Regions from separate parts of the Nonomuraea sp. NPDC051941 genome, predicted to be linked through region 4. Evidence: riboswitches for the same ligand, from Rfam matches in the RefSeq annotation. Region 4 holds a riboswitch; each other region holds the start of a gene.
The links. Region 4 has a riboswitch for cyclic di-AMP ahead of ACIHFD_RS41830 (CHAP domain-containing protein). Riboswitches for the same ligand answer to the same signal wherever they lie in the genome.
Positions count from the first base shown of each region.

Region 1: it holds a riboswitch for cyclic di-AMP, as region 4 does, so the genes downstream of both, ACIHFD_RS44060 (NlpC/P60 family protein) here and ACIHFD_RS41830 (CHAP domain-containing protein) in region 4, are expected to answer to the same signal.
Region 2: it holds a riboswitch for cyclic di-AMP, as region 4 does, so the genes downstream of both, ACIHFD_RS35205 (glycoside hydrolase family 25 protein) here and ACIHFD_RS41830 (CHAP domain-containing protein) in region 4, are expected to answer to the same signal.
Region 3: it holds a riboswitch for cyclic di-AMP, as region 4 does, so the genes downstream of both, ACIHFD_RS30925 (CHAP domain-containing protein) here and ACIHFD_RS41830 (CHAP domain-containing protein) in region 4, are expected to answer to the same signal.

Region 1 is NZ_JBIUCF010000035.1:116,621-120,140, reverse strand. Features, by position in the region: gene ACIHFD_RS44070 (RDD family protein) at 1-607, opposite strand, end outside; gene ACIHFD_RS44065 (amino-acid N-acetyltransferase) at 693-1,262, opposite strand; cyclic di-AMP (ydaO/yuaA leader) riboswitch at 1,539-1,688, shown strand; gene ACIHFD_RS44060 (NlpC/P60 family protein) at 1,784-2,734, shown strand; gene ACIHFD_RS44055 (LuxR C-terminal-related transcriptional regulator) at 2,761-2,973, opposite strand.
Region 2 is NZ_JBIUCF010000024.1:89,117-92,636, reverse strand. Features, by position in the region: gene ACIHFD_RS35210 (DUF4142 domain-containing protein) at 1-463, opposite strand, end outside; gene ACIHFD_RS35205 (glycoside hydrolase family 25 protein) at 737-1,504, opposite strand; cyclic di-AMP (ydaO/yuaA leader) riboswitch at 1,516-1,660, opposite strand; gene ACIHFD_RS35200 (rhodanese-like domain-containing protein) at 2,016-3,407, opposite strand; gene ACIHFD_RS35195 (metal-sensitive transcriptional regulator) at 3,490-3,520, opposite strand, start outside.
Region 3 is NZ_JBIUCF010000020.1:60,535-64,054, forward strand. Features, by position in the region: gene ACIHFD_RS30920 (YoaK family protein) at 1-682, opposite strand, end outside; gene ACIHFD_RS30925 (CHAP domain-containing protein) at 965-1,651, opposite strand; cyclic di-AMP (ydaO/yuaA leader) riboswitch at 1,665-1,802, opposite strand; gene ACIHFD_RS30930 (Gfo/Idh/MocA family oxidoreductase) at 1,920-2,873, opposite strand; gene ACIHFD_RS30935 (aldo/keto reductase) at 2,893-3,520, opposite strand, start outside.
Region 4 is NZ_JBIUCF010000032.1:114,519-118,038, forward strand. Features, by position in the region: gene ACIHFD_RS41815 (NAD(P)/FAD-dependent oxidoreductase) at 1-770, shown strand, start outside; gene ACIHFD_RS41820 (cation transporter) at 940-1,353, opposite strand; gene ACIHFD_RS41825 (hypothetical protein) at 1,393-1,683, shown strand; cyclic di-AMP (ydaO/yuaA leader) riboswitch at 1,829-1,983, shown strand; gene ACIHFD_RS41830 (CHAP domain-containing protein) at 1,998-2,762, shown strand; gene ACIHFD_RS41835 (M56 family metallopeptidase) at 3,311-3,520, opposite strand, start outside.

The sequences.
Region 1 (3,520 bases), on a different contig from region 4:
GCTGCTGGCCGTACTGCTGCTGACCGTAGTCCGGCTGCGACTGGGGTTGCTGGCCGTACTGCTGGCCGTAGCCCTGCTGGCCCGACTGCGGCTGCTGACCATAACCCGGCTGGGACTGGGCCTGCTGGCCGTAGCCGGGCTGGGACTGCTGCTGCTGGCCGTACTGCTGGCCATAGCCCTGCTGACCCGACTGCGGCTGCTGGCCGTAGCCCTGCTGGCCGTACTGCTGCTGGCCGTAGTCAGGCTGCGACTGCTGCTGCTGGCCATAGCCCTGCTGGCCGTAGCCCTGCTGGGACTGGGCCTGCTGGCCGTAGTCAGGCTGGGACTGCTGCTGCTGGCCGTACTGGGGTTGCTGGCCGTACTGCTGCTGTCCGTGCTGGGGTTGCTGACCGTACTGCTGTTGCTGACCGTACTGGGGTTGCTGGCCGTAGCCCTGCTGACCGTACGGGGGCTGCTGCCCATAGGCGTCGTCCGCCCGGTAGCCGATCACAGTCGCGTCCGGGTCGGGCTCGCCGGGGTGGCGGCCCTGGTTCTGCTGCCCGTAATAGGGAGGCGCAGAGTTGTCGCCGGATTCGTCCTGTGGATACGGCGGCTGTCCGGTGCTCACCGTGTCACCTCGCTTCGAGTGCGCATGTGGCACGTGTCAGGACACATGCCTGTGCTGCCCAACGTATCGACATAGGTATCAACAATCACCTTTCCATCTGGTCAAGGTCCACGTCACCCGATGTCAGGTGGAGCAGCATGCGGGTGTTTCCCAGCGTGTTCGGCTTGACGTGTTCAAGATCCAAAAACTCGGCAACACCCTCGTCGTACGAGGCCAGCAGTTCGGCGTAGACCTCAGGTGAGACCGGTGTGCCCTGAATCGGGCGGAACCCGAGTCGCGCGAAGAAGTCGACCTCAAAAGTAAGACAGAATACACGTCGCAGACCCAAATCCTTAGCCTGCTGGATCAGTGCGGAGACGATCCGGTGGCCGACGCCCATCCCCCGGCACTCGGGATCCACCGCCACCGTGCGGACCTCGGCGAGGTCCTCCCAGAGCACGTGGAGCGCGCCGCAGCCGACGACCTGCCCGTCTCGCTCGGCCACCCAGAACTCCTGTACGTCCTCGTACAGCGTCACCGTGGCCTTCTCCAGGAGCCGCGGCCCCGCCCCCGCGTAGGTGTCCACCAGGCGTCTGACCATGCGCACGTCGGGCGTGCGGGCACGCCGGACCACCACCGCGGTCTCGGGCACTGTCAGCTCGGCCACCTGCTCCATGGTTCTCCAGGGTACAGATCTCATTACGGCTCAGCCCTAACTCCCATGTCTCGGCCCAGCTTGTTACATCTCGTGGTCAGATCGGCACGGGACCGCGCGGCCAGCTCGCGCCCGCCGAAGGCGCGGACAAATAGGGCGTAGGGCCTCTTCTGCACGGGTGCCCACGAGATCACCTTGTGACCCTTCGGTTGTGAAACCTCTACAGACTTGGCAGTTCTGGTTGAGCACGAACCCGGAGTGCATTAGTGTCCAGCGACAATGTTTCCCGCGTGTCGCGCGGGAGGCACGCCCAATTCTCGCAAGAGAAGCCGGGGAACCGCCGGTGGCGACCTCCGACGCCACCACTGGGGTGAATCCGAGTCTTTCGGTAGGGCTGCTCCGGCCCGAACCCGTCAGCTAACCCGGTAGGCGTCGACGAGAGGAGCTGGTTGGTGAAGCCCACGCTCAGCGGTGGGGGGAAGTCGGCGGGCAAGCACGCCCGCCCTCCGGAACGGGCCCGGCGACCACGCCGCGTAGGTGTGGTGAGTCTCACAATCGCCGCGCTGCTGTTCGCCATCCCCGTCGGTTCGGCGTCCGCGGATCCCGAGCCCTCGCTGAAAGAGCTCGCCGACCAGGCCACGAAGCTGCACACCGACATCGAGACGCTGACCGAGCAGTACAACGGCCAGCGGGAGAAGCTCAAGACCGCCAAGAAGGCCGCCGAGGCCGCGGAGAAGACGCTGACGAGCAGCGAGACGGATCTCGCCGCCAAGCGCTCGAAAGCCGTCGCGCTGGCCCAGAACGCCTACATCACGGGCGGCCTGAAGACCCTCGCCTTCGCCACCTCCGACGACCCCGAGGGCTTCCTCAATCGTGCCGCGACCTCGTACGCGCTGCAGACCGAGCAGGGCGAGGAGATCAACCAGCTCACCAAGGCGATGGACACGGCCACCCGCGCCAAGGAGAGCGCCACGGCCCGCATCGACGAGGTCCAGAAGCTCGTCACGGACCTCGAGGCCAAGCGCGACAAGATCACCAATCTGGTGACGAAGGTCGAGAGCAGCCTGTTCAGGCGGGCCCTGGGCGAGGCCGGGCGCCCCGGCACGCGGGCCGTGCGCGTCAACCTGCCGATCCCGGGCTCGGGGAAGGCCGCGGAGGCCGCGCGGTGGGCGCTCACGCAGCAGCTCAAGCCGTACGTCTGGGGCGCCGAGGGCCCCGGCTCGTACGACTGCTCCGGGCTCGTCATGGCGGCGTTCCAGCGGGTGGGCATCTCGCTGCCGCACTACACCGGCGACCAGTGGACGGCCGGCCGGCACGTCTCGCGCGAGGAACTCCGGCCGGGCGACCTGGTGTTCTTCTACAGCGACCTGCACCACGTGGGCATCTACATCGGCGGCGGCATGATGGTGCACGCCCCGCAGACGGGTGACGTCGTACGGATCGCGTCGATCGCGAGGCGGCCGTTCGCCGGCGCGGTGCGCATCGCCGACTGAGCCCGCACCCCGGCGGTCCGCCGCGGCTAGATCAGCTGGCGGCGGGCTGCCCAGGCCACGGCCTCGATGGCCGTGGCCACGCCTATGCGGTCGCAGATGCCGCGCAATCTTCGTCGTACCGTGCGCCCGCTGATATCCAGCCGCCGCCCAACCCGATCGACCGTGACTCCCTTGGCCAACTCCGCCAGCAGCGCCAAATCAGCATGGCTGAGCTCAACGCCTTCAGTGAGCACATCCATCGGGAGCCCTCCCCCCAACAGCAGAACTTGGACCTCACAGACGGGCCAAAGCCGCTCCTCGCAGACGGTAAACGCATCGTGGAAAGGTCGTCAAGCATGACAATCGCCGCACTTGACGAGCGCTATTGACATGATCCGCTATATATGACGCACTCGCGATATGTCAGAACGTAGAGTGATCACATTGGGGCTTCCGGAATGGCCCCGACCAGCGTTCCGGTTTTCGATCAGTTCGCCATGGATATTCCGCATGATCGATACCCGCGTTATCGCGGGACACGCGTCCGTGACGCGATCTTTCCGGCGCACGGCAAGCCACCAATCGCTCGCTTTGTACTGCGCTCCCACGCGATCCGACAACCCAGGTCAGGCAGTCGATTAAGGCAATTGGATCAATCCGCTATGGCAATTGCCGCCGCGGGTTCGGGTCGGCGGCCCGCCGGGTGGCGGGCGTCCTGCTATGACCGCCGGGCCGGGCGGCCTCGTTTCCGGGTGCGTGTGCCCAGCGGGATCACAGGGGTGGCCGGGGCACCACGGACGCTCCCTG
Region 2 (3,520 bases), on a different contig from region 4:
TGCCGGAAATATCTGTCATCCAGTCCTGCTGCTGAGGCGTGGGCTTCACCGGCAGTTTGACCTTCAGCTTGGCGGCCACGTCGCGAACCTGCCCGTCGAGCATGTCGTGCTGAGCCGCGATCTCCTTGCTGACCTGGCGGACGCGGGCGCTGCTGGCGCGCTGTATCGCGTCCTGGGCCATGGGCATCTCCCACAGGCTGGCGAGCCGGACCTTCTTGATGAGCTCCTGGTCGGCCTCGGACAGCGGTCCCCACTTGGTCTGCCGGGTGCGGGCCTCCGGCTCGTCCTCCACGGGTTGGACGGTGGGTGCGTCGGTCGGTCCGGTCTCGACGGCGGTCGGCTCGGTGCTGAGGCCGGCGGTGTCAGCGACGGGCGTCGGCGTGTAGTCGGCGCAGGCGGTCAGAGTGCAGAGGGCGGCAATGCCGCAACTGATGAGAGCGCGACGGCTGTCAAGGAGTCGCATACGCCGTCATCCCCTTCCGGTCCCTTGGACGCGGCCTTCGTGAGTGGCGCCGGTCACTGAGGGATACGCGGGAGGGTGCGGGAGTGTTCATGGCATTGTGCAAGATTTGCATTGGGCAAGACTGCCGGAGTCCGCTGAGCCGTTGTCCGAGGCGGCCTTCACCGGTGCCATCCGTGACCGGCGTCCACCGCGTGCTCCTCCGGGCCGAGAGAAGCACGCGGGGCGGCGTTCACCTGGGAGCAACCGATCGCGGTGCGGACCCGCCGTGTCGGCTCAGGCCGTGGGGCGGCCCAGGCCGCGCAACTGGTCGGCGGTCAGCGCGGAGACGTTCTGGTCGACAGGGGACTCGGAGTACTGGTGGATGGCCCAGGACTTCCAGTCGGCGGGCGGGGTGATGGCCCCCTTGGCCTTACTGTAGTGGGCGACCCACAGCGGGTACTCGGACAGGCCCTTGCCGTACTTGTTGGCGAAGTTCCAGCCGCTGTAGAACATCGGGGTGATCCCCGTCTTGTCCTTCACGTACGACAGCCACGTCTTGGCCCAGGCGTTGACCTCGGCGACGGATCTGCCGTTCGCGGTCTCCAGGTCAAGGACCAGCAGGTCGCCGGCCTTGGCGGGCTGCGAGTTCACCACGGACAGGAAGTGCTCGGCCTCCGCGATGGGATTGTTGCGGGGATGGCCATAGTGGTACGCCCCGCGCACGATGCCCTTCTTGCCCAGCTCGCGCCAGTGCCTGGCGAATGAGGCGTCGCGGAAGGACGTGCCTTCCGTGGCTTTGATGATGCCGAACTTGGCCGGGCTGGCATTCCAGTCGTACAGGGGCTCGTAATTGGAGATGTCCAGGCCGTAGATGAGGGGTCCGGCTCCATGACGAGTCGCCTGCGCCGGGCTCTGCGCGGTGGGCGATGCGAATGCGAAGGTGGCGATGGCGGCGGTTGCGGCGAGGATCGCGACGGCGACGGCGAAGCTGAGGTATTTGGTGAGGAGATCGCGGTGATTCTTGAGGATGTAGGCGATGGTGGCAAGCCGGGGCTTGGACATGAGGCATTGACTCCTTGCTTCCATACCGCCTACCGGGTTAGCTGACGGGTTCGGGCCTGGAAGTGCCCTACATGGCGCAGCCTGGGCTGGCGTCCGATTCACCCCAAGAACGTGGGTCCCCGGTTCCGCGAGGCGCGGATTCGGCGGCCGGACGCTGTCCCCGAAGGGCTTCTTCGGGCAGCGCGCGGTCCGGTCAACGAAGCGGCAACGATGTGGTGAAAGGGCGCCACATCCGTGCCGCAACTAGGCAAAAGATAGACATATATCCATAGATGGTGCAAGTAGGGCAAATCGGATTCGCGGTTGTCGGTGACTGAGTGGCGCTGAAATGCCGTGCCGGTAGGGAATCTGGCACTTGGCAAAAAAATCGGGGCCGTCCCTTCCAGGCCCTACGCTCTCGGCACAGGTGGGGCAGGCCATTCATGCGTTGCCATTGTGACTGAACGCCGTTGTACGGATAACCGTGACGGCAGCCGCGTCCTTCGGCCCTGCGTGGAGGAACCCGAGGTGGTCAAGAGGGCTTCTCGTCGGAGGTGGTGATGGGCAGGCCGGCGTCGGCGGCCCGGGGGTAGGCGTCGTCGATGTGGACCACCTGGCGGCCGCTACGGGCCAGCAGGCTCGCGGCCGCCGCGGCCCGGTAGCCGCTGCCGCAGTGCACCCACACCGTTCCCGCCGGCACCTCGGCCAGGCGCTCCGGCAGCTCGGGCAGCGGGATGTGCACGGCGCCGGCCACGTGACCGGCCCGCCACTCGTTGCCCATCCGCACGTCCAGGACGGTCGGGCCGCCGTCCGGTTCCCCCGCGCGGGCGGCGGCCAGGTCGGCGAAGGTTGCGGTGGTCAGCTCGGCGATCAGGTCCGGGTCGTGTCCGGCCCACTGTTCGACGGAGCCGGTCGAGGCGGCGGCCGGGCGGTCTATGCCGATGCGGGCCAGCTCGCGCTGGGCGGCGGCGACCTGTTCGGCCGACTCGCCGAGCAGCGTGAGGGGCGTGCCCCACGGGGCCAGCCAGCCCAGCCAGGTCGTCATCGGCCCGTCCAGGCCGAAGCTGAGCGTGCCGGCCAGGTGCCGGTCCGCGAACGCCTTGCGTGAGCGCAGGTCCACCACCCATTCGCCCGCCCGCAGGCGGACCAGCAGCTCCGCGCTGTCGGCCGGCCGCGCCGGGGTCAGGTCGATCGGCTCCGCTCCGGCGGCGTTGCGCGCGCCCATGTGGGCGTAATAGGCGGGGTAGGCGTCCAGGCCTTCCAGGATGTGGGTGACGAAGTCGTCGGCCTCCATCCGCAGCACCGGGTTGACGTCCTTCTCCCGGCCGATGGTCGAGGCGGACGCGCCGGACTGCGTGACCGCGCAGAAGCTGCCGAACCCGTGCGTCGGCCAGAGCCGCGCGCCGTCAGGCAGCAGGCCGGACAGCCGCCGCGCGGAGGCGTGCTGGTGGCGGGCCAGGGTGCGGGCATGCTCGGCGCCCAGCAGGTCGGTACGCCCGGTGCCGCCGAACAACAGCGATCCTCCGGTGAACACCCCCTCCGGCCCACCCGGACCGGCCAGCACGTAGGACAGGTGATGGAAGGTGTGTCCCGGCGTGGTCACCGCGTCCAGCCACATCCGCTCGGAGACGGCGATCCGATCTCCGTCGTGCACCGGCACACGGTCGAAGCCGACCTCCTCGAGCCCGCCCACCAGGTACGCCGCCCCGCTCATCCGGGCCAGCGCCAGGCCGCCGGAGACGTAGTCGTTGTGCAGATGGGTCTCCGCCACGTGGGTGATCCGCACCCCCAGGCGACCGGCCAGGGCGAGAACGCGGTCGATGTCGCGCTGCGGATCGACCACCACCGCGACGCGCCCGTCATGGGCGAGATAACTGCGGTCCCCCAGGGAGGAGGTCTCGATCACCTCGACCTGGATCGTCATCTCCTTGTCTCCTTTCGATCGTCAAATACCCCGGGGGGTATCAAGAGAACATATGGGTGCCCCGGCTCACCCGATCACACAGTCACGAAAGAGCGAGGAACAGCTTCTCCAGC
Region 3 (3,520 bases), on a different contig from region 4:
TGAGCAGGGCCAGGGCGGCCGCCAGGGCGGGTGCGGGGCCGGTCGTGAGGTGGAGGAGGGCGCCGGTCAGGGCGCCGAGGAACATCGCGGCAATGGAGGCGGATCGACGCAGGGCGGCCCGGCCCGGCGTGTCGGCGGCCAGGCTCGTGAGGGTCGTGGTGAGGACGTTGGTGACCAGGTCGGGTACGCCGAGCGCCCGTACGGACGCGTTCTGCAGGCCCATGCCGCAGGCGAGCAGCACGATGAGGGCCGCCTGGGGCCAGGTTGTGCGGTGTCCGGCCGTGAGGGCGACGGCGAGGGCGGCGGCGACGAGGAGCGCGTGTACGGCGGTGGCGGCGGCGAACGCCCGTCGCGGGTTTGCGGTCCGCCTGATCACCCGGCCCGCGCTCCAGGCGCCGGCTCCGAAGGCGACGAGGGCCGCCGGGGAGGCCCATCTGGACATCTGGGCCTCCCCGGCCAGGGCGAAGCTGAGGAAGACGATGTTGCCGGTCATGTTGGCGACGAAGACGCGGCCCAGGCCGAGGAAGCTGACGGCGTCGACGAGGCCGGTGACGAAGGCGAGGAGGATCAGCAGGGCGGGCAGGACGCCGTGCGGGTTGGCGCCGCGCGGGAAGAGCTCGTCGGCGACCCGTCGCAGCCCACTCCGCACCAGCCTTCCGGGGCGTCTGCGTGCGGCTGGCATGGTGGGCGGCTCCTTGGCGAGGTCGCGGGCGGTTCGCCTCGGGTCTTCCCCGGTGACGGGCCGCCGCACTCGCGGGGGTGAAACGCGACGGCCGAACGGCACCGATCGCCGGGTTCCGCTCGGCACGCCGCCGCACTCGCCGGGGGCGAAACGCGACGAGCGCGCGTCCCGTTGCGGGACGCGCGCTCGTTCGGCGCTGGGGGAAGGCCGGCCAGGAGCTGCCTGGGGGAGTCCGGTCAGTAGGCGCCTGGGGGAAGTCCAGCCTGGAGGGGGACGGTCCGGTCAGGAACGGTACTGGGGGTAGCCGTAGCCGACGACCTGGGACTTGGGACGGACGCGCTCCTCGACCTTGCCGTTGCCGGTGTTGCCCTCGACGGTCGAGATGGTGCCGTCGCCGTTGTCCTTCTCGACGAACCCGACGTGCTTGATGTCGTTGAGGTTCTTGCTGCCGCTCCACGAGAAGTACACGATGGCGCCGGGCTTGGCCTCGGTGCCGAAGCGGTGGTTGGCCTGGAACCACTTGGCGTGGGCGACGGTCCAGGCGTCCCAGCCGATCTGCGAGCGGGCGCCGGTCTGATCGCCCACCCAGGAGACGAACATCGCGCACCAGGCGGCGTTCAGGTAGTCGGCGCGGCTGCCGCCGTCACGGGCGATGGTCTCCGCGGCGCGCTGCGAGTTGGCGTACCAGCGCTGGAACTTGGTGCCGCCGCCGGCCGCGTTCTCGGTGATGCCGACCTGGGACTTGGCGAGGGCCAGGACCTCGCCGGCGGTGGCGCTGACCTTGGCCTCGCGCGAGCGCTCGGTGTGGTCGGCGACGGTGGCGGTGCCGGCGACGGTGCCGATCGGCTGCTTGTCCGCTGCGGTGGCGCTGGTCATGTGGGCGCCGAACGCGGTCCCGAGGATGGTGGCGCCGAGAAGGGCGCGGGCGATGTTGGTCTTCGCAGCGGAGGTAAAGCGGATGTTGGCCATCGAGGGGGTTTACTCCTTGCTTCCATGCCGCTTACCGGGTTAGCTGACGGGTTCGGACGTGGAAGCTGCCCTACGGCACCGAAGTGCCGATTCACCCCAAAGGACGTGGGTCCCCGGTTCCGCCCGAGGGCGGATTCAGCGGTCACAGGACGTTCCTGTGATGTGTCTTGCGATGGTCGGACAAGTCCGGACAAACCGGACGTATGCCTCAAGAATGCCTCAAACGTAATGCATAAGGCAAGAGCGTTACAAATCGATAAAGGCCCAGCTAGGCGACCTGCCTGCGAGCCTCGGCCAGAAGCCCCATCATGGCAAGGGATTCGTCGAGCGGCATGATCGAACTTTCGGTCCTGCCTTCGGCCGTCGCGGCCCGGACCTCGCGGAGCTCCCCGGCGTACCCGTTGTCGGCCGGATCGAGGATGTACTCCTCCGGCTCCATGGAGGGCCCGGAGAGCAGAATCCGCGGCGTAGCCCAGAACGGTGCCTGGAGGTCCGCCCGCATCTGAGTCCCTACAACACTGGCATGGTTCGGGTAATTCCCGAGCAACGAAGTCTCCACGAGAGCCTTCCTGCCACCGGGGTAGAGCAGCACGCCGCCGGCCTCCGCGTCGACGCCGTTGGGCGCCAGAGTGCCGGTGATCCGCAGGTCGGAGGGCATGCCGAGGATCAGCTGGGCCAGCCCGAACGGGTAGATCCCCAGGTCCAGGAGCGCTCCGCCGCCGAGCTCCGGCGCCCACAGCCGGTGCTCCGGGTCGTAGGGCTTGGCGAAGCCGAAGGAGGCGTGCACCGAGCGGAGGTCGCCGAAGCGCTCGTCGGCCGCGATCTTCTGGACGAGCGGGTTGAACCGCATCCACATCGCTTCCATCAGGAACACGCCCGCCTCGCGCGCCAGGCGTACCATCTTCTCCGCGTCGTCCACGGTGGCGGCCAGCGGCTTCTCGCACAGCACGGCCTTGCCCGCGGCGATGGCGACCTCGGCCACCTCCAGGTGCTGGGCGTGCGGCGTCGCCACGTAGATCGCGTCCACGGCCGGGTCGGCGCAGAGCCGCTCATAGGAGTCGTACGCGGACTCCGCCCCCAGAGTGGCGGCCAGTGCCTGCGCCCGCCCCAGGTTCCTCGATCCGACGGCGGCCACCCGCATGCCCGGTTCGGCCGCGATGGCCGCCCCGACGGTCCGCGCGATATTCCCTGTCGCCGCTATGCCCCACGCAAAATCCCGCACGCGGGCGATCGTAGACGAGTCAGGTCATGTTGAACGTGTCGGGGTCGGGTCCGATCCGCTGACCCCTGTTCATCGCGCCGATGGCCGCCATGTCCTCGGCGTCGAGGATGAAGTCGAAGACGCCGATGTTCTCGGCGATGCGCGCCGGGGTGACCGACTTGGGGATCGCGACGTGGCCGAGCTGCAGGTGCCAGCGGAGCACGATCTGCGCGGGCGTCTTGCCGCACTTGTCCGACAGCTTGGCCAGCGCGGGGTCGTTCAGCAGGCCTTGGCCCTGCCCGAGCGGGCTCCACGCCTCGGTGAGGATGCCGTTGGCCTCGTGGAAGGCGCGCAGCTCGCGCTGCTGGAGGTACGGGTGCAGCTCGATCTGGTTGATGGAGGGCACGAGGTCGGTCTCGTTCATGAGGCGGGTGAGGTGGGCGATGCTGAAGTTGGAGGTGCCGATGGCCTTGGCGCGCCCGTCACGGTAGATCTTCTCGATCGCCTTCCACGCCTGCACGTACTTGTCCTGCTGCGGCACCGGCCAGTGGATGAGGAAAAGGTCGATGTAGTCGAGGCCGAGGCGGGCCAGGGACTCGTCGAACGCCGCCTCCGCGCGGCCGTGGTCGGCGTTCCACAGCTTGGTGGTCACGAACAGCTTCCGGCGC
Region 4 (3,520 bases):
CGGTGCACAACCTGCTCTCTCGCGATGGCATCGCGCCCGGCGAACTGCGTGCGATCGCGCTGGAGCAGTTGACGCGGTACCCCGACGTGGAGGTACGGCAGGCGCGCGTCATGCACGCCGCCGAAGGGTTCGAGGTCGTCCTGGAGGACGGGTGGCGGGCCGAGGCCGCCCGGCTGGTGCTGGCCACCGGCGTGCGAGACGTGCTGCCCTCGGTTTCCGGGTTGGCGGAACGCTGGGGGGACGGCGTGGTGCACTGCCCGTACTGCCACGGCTGGGAGCGCCATGGGCGGCGGCTCGCGGTGCTGGAGGTCGACGGCTGGGGCGTTCATCAAGCCGTTCACCTGGCCAGGCTCAGCTCGGACGTCGTGCTGTGCACCAACGGCGGCGAGATCTCCGATGCCCAGCGCGCCATGCTCGCCGACCGCGGCGTTCAGATCAGGGAAGACGTGGTGGACCGGCTGGAAGGGAAGGGCACGGCGCTGGCGCGGATCGTCTTCAAGGACGCCGGCTACATCGAGAGGGATGCGCTCTTCTGCCATCCCTCCACCCGGCAGGCGTCCGACCTGGCGGAACGCCTCGGCTGCCGCCTGCTGGAGGACGGCGCGGTCGAGGTCGACGACTTCGGCAAGACGTCCAGTCCTGGCCTCTACGCTGCCGGCGACATGGCCAGGCGTCCCGCGATGCCCTTCGCGGGAGCGCAGGTCGTCCTGGGCGCCGCGGCAGGCGTCGTGGCGGCGGTCACCATCGATCAAGAGCTCCTTTACGCCTGAGGCGGGTCAGTCCGTGGTGGCGAAGGCCCTGCTGCCGTTCTGACTGGTGTGGATATCCGGCTCCCGCAGGGTGCTCATGGCGTTCCTGCGCCGTGACGATAGGCCCGCACAGCCCAGCGGCCCGAAGCTACAGCCCGCCGTCTCGTCATGGTCATCTTGATCGGGCTGCTCACGAAGTGGGCAAGCGGAGCCGTTTGAGGGCGAGGGCGTTGACGGCCGCGATCGAGGCCATGGACATCCCGGCATGCCCGCCATGCCCCATCATTTCGTGTGGTGAGACCGCCTCCTCGGCAGGAGCGGCGTGGCCGGCGTGCGGGGCCTCCATCGGGGTGGCACGCGGCGGGTCAGGTTCGGCCATCGGATCGCAGATGTGGGAGGGCACCGACTGCCCTGCGCAGTGGTAGCCGCACTCGATCAACCAGGCGCGCAGCTCGGCGAGCGACGTGCGGCGCGGATCGAATTCCACGGTCGCCGTCTGGGCGACCGGGTTCGCCTCCACGCCCAGCACCCCCGGGCGGCGGCTCAAGGTGGCCACGACGACGTTCTGCTCGGAGGCCCACCGCAGCCCGCTGACGTCCAGGATCGCGGTGCTGCGTTCCTTGCCGTCGTCACGGTGTGCCCGGTGGACCGAGGCGTGTACCGCGTGCGCGGATGCCTGCCGAGCGAGGAGAACATCACAGAGCTGGCCAAGTGCATCCGCAGCAACCTCGACTGCGCGGACAGCTGCGAGACGACCGCACGGGTGCTGGCACGGCACACCGTCCGGCGCCGACCCTCCCGCCATGCCAGGCACGCTGCGCATTCCGTCGGCGGCGTCGTGGCGTTGCTCGTGATCACGACCTTCTCCGTGGTCAAGCCGCAGGGGCTGACCGGGTGCGGGTGGCGTAAGCAGCAGGAACGACGCCGCAAGTAAAGCGAGAAGGCGTCGGAGTCAATGGCCATGCCGTAGGTCGACATTTCCCTCAAGGGAGATCGTTTCGGCATAACGTCACGATCCGGTCAAGTTAACTACTACAGTTCATCGTACTGGCCGGGTGGCCTGCCTTCCCCCGAAGGCGACCGGCCAGCCGCTCAATCCCGCCCCGGCGGGGGCCGGGGAACCAATCGCTTGGCATGATCCAAGCACGGGGTGAATCCGCCGCGTACGCGGTAGTAGGGCGTCTCCTGGCCCGAATCCGTCAGCTAACCCGGTAGGCGGTCAAGGAGAAAGGGTCATCCGCCTTACCCATGGCATCCATTGACGAGGGTCTGCTCGAGGCTGCTCAGAAGTATCTCGGCTACCAGGAACAGGGCAACGGCTATACCAGGTTCGGCGACTGGTACTACGCCAACGTGGATCAAAGCGATCCCTACTTCAAGACCGCTCCGTGGTGCGACATGTTCATCACCTGGGCCGCCAACCAGGCGGGGGTGGAGAAGTACGTCGGCGAGTTCGCCTACACCGTCGACCATGCGAAGTGGTTCCAGGCCCAGGGAGCCTGGAGCGACAAGCCGGAGCCGGGTGCGATCGTGTTCTACGACTGGAGCGGCTCGAAGGACGTCGAGGGGATCGATCATGCGGGCATCGTTGAGCGGGTCGACGGCGAACGGATAGCCACGATCGAGGGCAACATCGACAAGGTGTGGCTGAAGCGCAAGGACCGCGATCAGAGCAAGGTCGTGGGGTACGGGTTGCCGAGAAAGGTACGAGAGAAGGCGGGAGGCGGCAGGGAGGTCGTGATCCTCGAAGGCGAGCTGGGTTCGTCTCCGACGCAGCCCGCCGCGTTCGGGAAAGCCGGGCCACCGAAAGCCGCTGTGGCAGCCGTCGCGCCGGCCTCAGGAGGGGCCACGCTCCTGGTCGGCACGATGGCGGTCCCGGCAGGCGCCCTCGTCGCGCTGCTCGGCACTGTCCTGGTCATCAGGCGGGCGAGAAAACGGCAGTTCGCCAGGCCTTCTTCGGCGGGCGGGCGGCATCGTCGCACTGGCGGTGGACGCCAGACCCTGGCCACCTAGCCGATCGACGGCTCAGCGCGCGGCGCCGAAGGCGGTGGCGAAGGTTTTGCCTCCGTCCTTGGATTCCAGCACCGTGCCGTCCTCCATCGCGGCCGGCAGGCGCCGCCGGTCCACGGCCGTGAACGCGGTGGCCTGGCCGGGCAGCTTACCGGCGTCGGATGAGGCCGAGGTGCGGCGGGCGATCCGGGGAGACGTCCTCGGCCGAAGGGTGTCCGCCGGCCCAAAAGGCCTTCGGGCCGGCGATCGTGAAGCCCATGTGGTCCTGGTCGCGGTCGGCTACCCGGGTCATGGTCGTCGGGGATGTGACCTTGAACAGCCCGTGGTGCCCCGCGACGTAGAGGGCTCCGTCGGCGGGATCGACGCCGAGGCCGTGGACATGGCCCCACCGAGGTCGGGCTCTCCCGTACCGCCGGCCTCCGGCGATGCCTGACCACAGCTCGCCAGAGCTACAGCCGGCACGACTCCTGCGGCGCCTGTACGCAGCCGCTGACCTACACGCGTCATGGGCGCGAGCCGACAATCATCTACTAGCCATCTTCGTAGACAGGCTAGAGGGTGAGGAAGGAGTGGCAGTGGTGGGCGAGGAACGCGCCCACGCCCGGGGCCGCGGCAAGCGTGGCGGGACCGGCGAGCAGCACCGTCACCACCAAGAGCCCGGCGAGACGCTCTCGCCTGTCGAGCGGCTCCTGCGGATGCAGCATCCGGCGCACGCGGGTGAGCGCCGTCTCGCCACCCGCGCCCAGCGCGAAAGCCGGAAC